DNA from 3 places in the Pseudoalteromonas sp. LC2018020214 genome. Region 3 is predicted to be linked to each of the others. Evidence: predicted binding sites of a transcription regulator. Region 3 holds the regulator's gene; each other region holds the start of a gene.

Region 1 (3,289 bases), 1.3 Mb from region 3:
AAGCAATATAACTGAGCTTATGTATCGATGGGGAAATAATAGAACGTCTTTAACCTTTGCTAAGGCTGAATTGAGTAGTCATTAATTTCATCTTATAAAAAGCGACTTCGGTAGCTTTTTTTTCCTTTTTGTTGCTGCATACTTTATCCTACGTCATAATCTAACGTCCTATTAAAACGCGGAATTTTTATGAACTGGCTTGCACAATTACCTACCAAACGAACCCCGTGGCTTTTATTTACAGCTATCGTTTTTTTACTTGAAGTTACCGCTCTTTTCTTTCAATACAAAATGGGGTTAGCGCCTTGCATAATGTGTATATATCAACGCACTGCAGTATTGGGTTTATTAGGCGCAGGGATTGTAGGCTCGAGTAAACCACAAAGTAAAACTGTGCGTATGATAGCGTATGTTATTTGGGGGATATCGAGTGTTTGGGGATACTTAATTGCTCGCGAACATATTGATATGCAAACCACCACAGACCCTTTTGCATTTAGCTGCGAGTTTGAACCAAATTTCCCATCATTTATGCCACTACATGAATGGATACCTAGCTTTTTTCAAGCTACCGGAGATTGTGGAAATATAGATTGGCAGTTTGTTGGCATGAGCATGCCTGCTTGGATGGAAGTGATATTTGGGATTTTCTCACTAACGCTATTTATTATAATTATTGCCCGTTTGTTAATTAAAAAGTCGATTTGATATGTTTACATTTTTTTCAAGCCAATTAGACCAGCTTAAGCATTTAAAAGTACGCCAGCGTCAAGACGTAATTGCGCTTGCATTAAGCAAGCTATCGCCAACTGATAAAGTTCTATTGCGTATTATAAAGTTGCTATTACTTAGCCCACTATTTTTAATATTCACTGTATTTAAAGGTTGGATATTAATACCATTTTTGATACTTGGCGGATTGTGCTATCCACTATTAACTACACCTATTGAAATTAACTTTGCTAAAAAGCACTTAAGCGATGCACTAAAACAATTTAATCAGGGCGCCTAGCACCCTGATTACTATTTAGAAATATTAAAGTGAAAGTTTCCCCTCTAATTTAGCTAAAAGTTTTTTGCCAATCCCTTTAACTTGCGATAAATCACTAACGCTTTTAAATTTGCCATTTTCTTCACGATAATCCACAATTGCCTGCGCTTTTTTCTTACCTATACCTGGTAACTTAGCAAGCATCTCTGTATCAGCATTATTTATACTAATTGCCTCAGCTTGAGGCATTTGCTTAGTTACTTCTGATAATTGTGCGTACGCGGTAGTCGCGGGTAGTAAACATAATAAACTTATGATGAGTAAATTTTTTAACGTTTTCATTAAACTTGCCCTTATTCTTCTTTTCTTAATTTTGAGTATTGCTCAGGAAATCAATAAATAAGGAACTGTAGAGTTCATCACTTAAAGTGTACCTAAACGCATTATCACTATGATCCGAAATCCTGAAAATGCAGCTGGTACAACAAAGTGATTGCTTAACTAAAGTAAAGTTACCGTTTTTTGTCAAATTTAAGACACCTAAAAATTAATACTTCGCGCTTGCAAATTTACTTACAAACCATTACTGTACATAAAAACAGTAATCTAATGGTTTTTTAAAAACCACGGTGCCAAGCAATTTTGCAGGAGAAATCATGGCTGTTGTTGTTAAATATGTTGTAGAACGAAACGGAGTCGAGCGTATGACGTTTACTACCAAAAAAGAAGCGGATGCTTATGACAAGATGCTCGATATAGCAGAATCACTTGAGCTGATGCTAGAAAAGGTAGACGTACCGCTTAGTGAGCAACAAATTGAATCACTTGCTTTAGAAATAGCGAAAAGCAAAGATGATTTTATGACCATATTAAAAGGTGGCAAAGATCCAGCTGTTACCAAAGCGCCAGCAAAAAGTAAAAAGTCAGATAACGTTGCATCAATTGAAGATAACAACGATAAAAAAGTAAGTTAATTCATAGAATGTTCCCTCCTCGAACGGGACAAACTAAATAAAAAAGGGAGCAACTAAGTTGCTCCCTTTTTTTATTATACCAATTCGCTTAATTAAGTGATCTCTTTGAGGGTGGAAAAACGTGTTGGTAGCTAGGCAAAAATTCGATATTTAGTTATTCTAAATGAGAATTTTTTAACACCGATAGCAACACGTTTAGCCCCGCAAAATGATTAAGTATTATTGCAGATTGGTATTAATTACTACTCATTTTAAAATAAATAGTAATTGCTAATTAAAGCTCTTTTTCTACTTCATCAAATAAAGCAGTGATGTTTTGCTCAGGCTCTTTTGTTACTAAGCTAACAACAACAATTGCAATACTTGCTAAAATAAAGCCAGGTACTATTTCGTACATAAAGCTACTTAAGCTTTCACCATTGATAGTAAATGGTCCATATATCCAAATTAGCACAGTAAATGCGCCTACTAACATACCAGCTAACGCACCAGCAAAGTTCATGCGTTTCCAATAAAGGCTAAACAATACAAGTGGTCCAAACGCAGCACCAAAGCCAGCCCACGCATTACTTACTAGGTCTAAAATAGAGCTATCTCTGTCGTAAGCTAAATAAATAGCGAACATAGCAACTACGGCAACACTTATACGGCCAACAGCAACTAGCTCTTTATCACTGGCATCTTTACGTAAGAATGTTTTATAGAAATCTTCTGTTAATGAACTTGAACTAACCAATAATTGAGATGAGATAGTACTCATAATCGCAGCCAAAATTGCAGCAAGTAAAAAGCCAGCAATAAGTGGGTGGAACAGCAATTCAGAAAGAATTAAGAAAATTGTTTCAGGGTCTTCAACTACAATGTTGTTCTCATAAGTATAAGCTGCACCAAATATACCAGTACCAACAGCACCAATGGCAGCAACAATCATCCATGTCATACCAATACGGCGTGCTTTAGGCATATCTTTAACACTACGTACCGACATAAAACGAACAATGATATGTGGTTGGCCAAAATAACCTAAACCCCAAGCCATTGCAGAAATAATACCTAATGCAGAACCTGCACCAATCCAGTTAAGCATATCTGGATTTACGCTATGTAAAGTTGATTCTAAAGGTTGTTCAAGCAAAGAGTATGCAACCGTTGGTACTAGAATAAGTGCAATAAACATAATACAACCTTGCACAAAGTCAGTTAAGCTTACAGCTAAAAAACCACCAAACAAGGTATATAAAACAACTACGCCCGTTGTAATGTATAAACCCATCTCATAAGTTAAACCAAATGAACTTTCAAACAATTTACCACCAGCGACAAC
Region 2 (3,289 bases), 140 kb from region 3:
AGCGGAAACTCTAAGCCTTTAGCTGAGTGAAGCGTCATCATTTGTACGGCGTCTTCGTGTTCTTCTGCTTGTCCTTCACCTGACTCAAGTGACGTATGGGCTAAAAAGCCTTGTAAAGGTGAGCTGTACTCTTCGTCTTCAGGCAGCTCATACTGATCACAAGCGCTAATTAGCTCTTCTAAGTTTTCTACGCGAGCACGGCCTTTTTCACCTTTTTCGGCTTGGTACATTGCCATCAAGCCTGAGGTTTGAATTGTGTACTTGGCTTGCTCATGCAAAGTTAGGTCGCTAATTTTATCTTCTATTTGTTCAACGAGTTCTACAAACTTACTTACTGCACCAGAAGCACGACCAGATAAATGCTGTTGTTCTACAATTGCTTTTGCGGCATACCAAAGCGGTAACGATTCTGCTCGTGCACAATCGCGTATATGGCTCAATGTTTTATCGCCAATACCGCGTGCTGGCGTATTAATTACACGCTCAAACGCGGCATCGTCTTGACGATTACCTACTAGGCGTAAGTACGACAACGCATCTTTAATTTCTTGTCGTTCGAAGAATCGCATACCCCCATAAATACGGTATTTTAAGCCTTCTTGCAGCATGGCCTCCTCGAGTACACGAGATTGCGCGTTACTACGGTATAAAATTGCGGCATCTTGTAGGGCATTACCTGCATTTAACCAGCTTCGTAGTTTGCTACTTACAAAGCGTGCTTCGTCTAACTCATTAAATGCCGCATAAATAGAAATTGGCTCGCCATCGTTACCGTCGGTCCATAAGCTTTTACCCATACGCTCTGAGTTATTTTGAATTAATGCATTAGACGCTTTCAAAATAGTTGCTGTTGAACGGTAGTTTTGTTCAAGACGAATGGTTTCTGCGCTAAAGTCAGTTAAAAATCGTTTAATATTTTCGATTTTAGCACCGCGCCAACCGTAAATACTTTGGTCATCGTCGCCTACAATCATGATACTGCTTGTATCGCCTGCAAGTAACTTTAACCAAGCATATTGAATGGTATTTGTATCTTGGAACTCGTCTACGAGCATATGTGCAAAGCGTTGCTGATAATGACGCAGTAACGTTGGGTTATTTTTTAACACTTCGTAGCTGCGTAGTAATATTTCGGCAAAATCTACTAGGCCTGCTCTATCACAGGCCTCTTGGTAGGCGGCGTAAACACGCAGCATCATTTGCTCGTTAATATCGTATGCTTGAATATCTTTAGGGCGAAGTGCTTCATCTTTTTTAGCGCTGATGTACCAGCCAAATTGTTTGGCGGGCCATTTTTTATCATCGATATTCATCGATTTTAATAAGCGCTTGATCATCCGAAGTTGATCGTCAGAGTCTAAAATTTGAAAGGCTTCTGGTAAGTTAGCTTCACGGTGATGAGCACGTAAAATACGATGCGACAAACCATGGAACGTACCAATCCACATACCACCTACAGGGGCTTTTAGTGTTTCTTCAACGCGGCTGCGCATTTCTTTAGCCGCTTTATTAGTAAAGGTTACGGCAAAAATACTGTAAGCAGATGCTTGCTCAACTTGCATAAGCCACGCAATACGATGAACTAACACTCGTGTTTTACCAGACCCAGCACCTGCTAATACCAGCATGTTTTGTAGTGGGGCTGCAACGGCATCGCGTTGTTTGTCATTTAAGCCATCGAGTAATTGTGAAACGTCCATCGTTACGCCTTTTTAATCAATATTGTGGGCAGTATAACAGGTGTTTTTGTTAGGCTAAATAAAATACTGTTTTTATAAACAGCTATTTATAAAATAGCCTTAAAAACGAGTAACTTGATAATTTTTTGAACAAACAAAAAAGCGTAAACGCACAATAAAAATTGCTAATTTGACCTAAAGTTAGCAAAATTTACTAACTCTCTAAATCTAGACCAATTTAACTATTTGATTTGTAAGCTTTAATAAATTGGCATAGAGTGTGTAAGTAAATAATTATAAAATCAAACAAATACAGAGGTTAGTATGGCAGATCAAGGTTCTGGCGGTAACGTAATCGCAGCATTATGTAATATATTTTTTCCTGGTTTAGGGCAGTTAGTGCAAGGGCGTATTTTAGCGGCTATATTTTTTGCACTCGCTATTATAATAAGTTACGCACTAATTTATGTGCTTGTAGGTTTTGTACTAGTGCCTATTATTTACTTATGGTCGATTATTGACGCAGCGCGTTATAGATCGCGAAGTTAACTGCTTTAAAGTTGAATAAAATAGCGCCCTTGTGGCGCTATTTTACTTTATATGTCCTGTGGTTTACGGGCGTTTACGTATATAATTACGCAATTAAAGATTTACAGGCAAATCCTATGGAATATCAATTTATTCGCGACCCTATTAGTGGGCTACGTATTAAAATAAGTAGTGAACACGCTATTATTGGTCGCTGGCTAAACGAAGAAATAGGCAAAGACAAAGTAGCTATGGTTCAAGCGCTTATTGCATCGGTGAGTTCAAGCTATGAGCCGCTAACGCTAAAAGGCCAAGAAATAGATTTAATATTAACCAAAGACGAAGCACTATTTGAAGCCCATGCGCTTCATCAAGACAGTGAAGACCTAATAGCGTATCAAGATGACGATTTAGCGCTTGAAGAAAATGGTTTAAGTAGTGGTTGTGGCTTTGAAGATTTCATTGATTTAATTGATTCATGGGCTGAATTTAGCGGCTCAAAGTAAACTACATATTAAGATAGTGCTGATGCGTTAAGCTTCCTTTATCTGTACTATTACACTAATCAAAAACGACAGGAATGAATATGTCTGCCAATTTAAACAAGCTAGTAGTTATGCTAGAAATGCAAAATGCCATGAACACTAAAGTACATGAGCAATGGTTTACTCAAGGATTCGAATGGTACCGCGCTATTTGGGTTGAGTGCGCTGAAATGCTGGATCATCATGGTTGGAAGTGGTGGAAAAAACAAACACCAGATACTGAACAAGTTATTTTAGAGTTGGTTGATATTTTTCATTTTGGTCTATCGCTTAGAATTGACGGCAAAACTAGCTACGAAGACTTAGCAAAGCAACTTGAAGCTGAGCTTAGTAATGCTCAACAAGCGGATGACTTTAAACAAACGCTAGAAATATTAGCGGCTTCCGCCGTTGCAGATAAAACGTTTAATGCCGCTGCCTTTGCCGGCTGTATGGCGCAAATGGGTATGGATAATGATGATTTATATCGCGGCTACGTAGGTAAAAACACGTTAAACTTTTTCCGTCAAGATCATGGCTACAAAGACGGTAGCTACA
Region 3 (3,289 bases):
TACTATGCTACTCATTAGTTCGCCTCCACTTTGGCATCAAGTGCTGCCTGTATTTGACTCGGTTGAATAACATCACCCGTATCATTACCCCACGCATTACGTTTATAAGTAATAACCGCTGCTAATTGCTTTATAGATAACTGTTTGGCAAATGCTTGCATTGCCGTACCGGGTCGTCCATGGATAACTACATCAATGTGATCTTTTATATCGCCAAGCACTATAGGACTGCCTTTAAGTGCAGGAAATACACCCGGTAAGCCCATGCCCGTAGGCTGATGGCACGCTGCACAATTAGCCATATATACTTGTTCGCCTAAAGTCATTAACTCTTCTTTTGGGAGGGTTTTATCAAGTAATGCGGCATCTGCCAGCGCAGCTTTCTGCTTCGCCTGCTTTGCATCTGCAAGCCATGTTTTAAAATCAGCCTCAGATTTAGCGACCACCACAACGGGCATAAAGCCATGGTCTTTACCACACAACTCAGCACATTGTCCTCGGTAAGTACCTTCTTCGTTTATGTTCGTCCATGTTTCGTTTATAAAGCCGGGGTTCGCATCTTTTTTAACTGCAAAATCAGGTACCCACCAAGAGTGAATAACATCGTCAGAAGTCATTAAAAATCGTACTTTTTGATTTATTGGCAGTACAAGAGGCTTATCAACCTCAAGTAAGTAGTTAGGATTTTTATCTGCAAGATTCGCGATTTCATCTTGCGGGGTAGATAAAATAGAGTAGAACTCTACATCTTCGCCCATATATTCATAATGCCATTTCCATTGCGAACCCGTAATTTTAATAGTGAGATCAGCTTTGCTGGCATCTTCCATTGCAATTAGGGTTTTAGTGGCTGGTACTGCCATAGCAATTAAAATAACAAACGGAATTGCAGTCCAAAGTATTTCTACTTTAGTGCTTTCGTGAAATTGGGCAGGTACAGCCCCTTTAGATTTACGGTGATGAATAAGTGCCCAAAACATAATTGCGAACACTATCACCCCAATCACACAACATATTATAAATATGGTCATGTGCAGCTGATATACATTATTGCTTATATCGGTTACGCCTTTGCGCATATTGTATTGGCTGTTAGCCAAAACTGGGTGCGAAAAAACACATAATATAAGCCACAAGGTAGAGGTCAGTTTACCCATGTGACGGCTCCTTTGATGCTATTGCGAATGCAAAGCGAAGAGGCATACGGCTTAAACGCCAATTCGTTATTTTTATTTTTTTAGCCAATCTCATTTAATATTGATTGGTTTTGCTGCGCCAACAACGGGTTTGTGTATATTGTGTGTTCTCAAAACTAAAAAGCTGTGAGTTATTATTAGCTCAGCACATTAACAATTAGCTAAAAAACGAACAACAAGCAAGTTTTAGTATAAAAAACAATCAGGTGATATTGAATAATTAATAAAAATCGGTAATCAACTGGGCGACAGAAAGTTCAAAATATGAGCAAAACAAAGGGGTTTAACGCATTCGGAGGGGGAAAATATAAGTGCAAAAAAGTTTACAGCTTAAATAGTCAGTGGGCGGTTTACGCCCTATTTTTAGTACAAATTTTAAAACAAAAATGCGTACTAATTAGTACGCATTTATAAAACTGCTTGTTTAAAAGCTATTTTTAAAGTCACATCCAATCAGCGTTTCTTATAACGCCAACGGCTAAGCCTTCAATATTAAAAGACTCATTCTCAAGATCTACTTCAATAGAGTCAAAATCGTCGTTTTCAGCATGAAGTAATACTTTACGACCCGCTTTCTCAAGACGTTTTACAGTTACGTCTTCGTCTAGGCGAGCAACAACAACTTGTCCGTTTTCAGCGGTTTGAGTACGATGTACAGCAAGTAAATCACCATCCATAATACCAATATCTTTCATGCTCATACCGTTAACGCGTAGTAAAAAATCTGCAGCCGGTTTAAACATTAATGGATCGATTTTGCAGTGACTTTCAACGTGCTCTTGCGCCAAAATAGGTGAACCAGCAGCAACACGCCCTATAAGCGGTAAACCTAATTGTTCTGGCTCTTCTTCTTCAATTAATTGGATACCACGGCTTGCACCTGGTTTCATTTTAATTGCGCCTTTTTTAGCAAGTGCTTTTAAATGTTCTTCAGCAGCATTGGCACTTTTAAAACCTAATGTTTGCGCTATTTCAGCACGTGTAGGGGGCATACCAGTGTCTTTAATAAAAACTTTAATTAGTTCGAGTATTTGAGCTTGGCGGTTCGTTAATGGTCGCATACAACTGGTTTTCCATACAGTACATTTAACTGTGAGTATATACAGTTAAATAAAAATCGCAAATTTAAATTAAGCCTTAAAATAGCTAAAGTAATTTCACTTGTGTACATTTCAAGGATATAACTAAAGCTAAGTTTATAAATGATTAAAAATGCAAAGGAGACATTATGAGTATTTGGTACCAGCCCATCACCTTAGAGCTGTGCAAGCAGTTAGAGCAAGGCATTAATGGCCAAGGAACATTAATGAAAACTATGGGGATAGAAGTCACAGAAATTGGCGATGATTATTTGGTTGCCACAATGCCGGCAATTCCTGAACATCATAACCCAATGGGCATGGTTCACGGCGGTGCTAACGTTGTACTTGCCGAAACAGTTGCCAGCTATGCCGCTAACTTTGTTGTCGATTTTACTAAATTTTACTGTGTAGGGCAGGAGATTAGCGCAAGTCATTTAAAAGCATCTCGCAACGGCACTTTAACAGCCACGGCTAGAGCATTTCATATTGGCAAACGTAGTTCAGTGTGGGAAATAAAAATTACAAATAGCCGCAATGAGCTGTGCTGCGTATCAAAAATGACCGCAGCAGTCGTAGAGCGAAGATAGTTACTTTTCGATTGGGTAAATGGTAATTTCCATACCCGCACCAATCGCAGATATACGCAATAATGTATCTGCATCTAAGGCTTGATTAAAGCACTTAGGAGAAGTCCCTGATTCAAAACCAATATCAAACGTTCTACGTGAACAGCTTAACCATTGCTTTAGCGCGTTACGCGAACACGATTCAATAAGCTCACATATATGGTTTATGGCTTTATCAGGTGTGCTCACCTCACCTGTAGCTTCAATACGCGCTAGTTGACGGTATTCGTCTTTGTCATAATGTAAAATCGTCGCGACTTTTTTCAAGTCCGCCACTAGCAAACTAATATCTTGCTTTGATTCAAGCTCAAGATCTACATTTAAAAATTGAATTTCCGACATCGTTTCGTATTTATCCTCTAATAATTTCATTGCAAACTTTAAC

The links. Region 3 encodes LexA, which represses DNA repair genes until DNA is damaged. Its sites were predicted from a motif close to TACTGTATNNNNATACAGTA; they were not measured.
Region 1: a site for LexA is predicted at 1,576-1,595, ahead of JG479_RS04745 (YebG family protein). Genes of this name have one in related genera too.
Region 2: a site for LexA is predicted at 1,765-1,784, ahead of uvrD (DNA helicase II). Genes of this name have one in related genera too.

What each region holds. Positions count from the first base shown of each region.
Region 1 is NZ_CP066804.1:1,095,229-1,098,517, reverse strand. Features, by position in the region: gene dsbB (disulfide bond formation protein DsbB) at 190-708, shown strand; gene JG479_RS04755 (DUF6170 family protein) at 710-1,012, shown strand; gene JG479_RS04750 (ComEA family DNA-binding protein) at 1,037-1,333, opposite strand; gene JG479_RS04745 (YebG family protein) at 1,648-1,965, shown strand; gene putP (sodium/proline symporter PutP) at 2,240-3,289, opposite strand, start outside.
Region 2 is NZ_CP066804.1:3,381,800-3,385,088, reverse strand. Features, by position in the region: gene uvrD (DNA helicase II) at 1-1,700, opposite strand, end outside; gene JG479_RS15115 (hypothetical protein) at 2,004-2,228, shown strand; gene JG479_RS15110 (YacL family protein) at 2,345-2,713, shown strand; gene JG479_RS15105 (dUTP diphosphatase) at 2,794-3,289, shown strand, end outside.
Region 3 is NZ_CP066804.1:3,523,724-3,527,012, forward strand. Features, by position in the region: gene ctaD (cytochrome c oxidase subunit I) at 1-15, opposite strand, end outside; gene coxB (cytochrome c oxidase subunit II) at 15-1,157, opposite strand; gene lexA (transcriptional repressor LexA) at 1,640-2,257, opposite strand; gene JG479_RS15800 (PaaI family thioesterase) at 2,425-2,865, shown strand; gene JG479_RS15805 (hypothetical protein) at 2,866-3,246, opposite strand.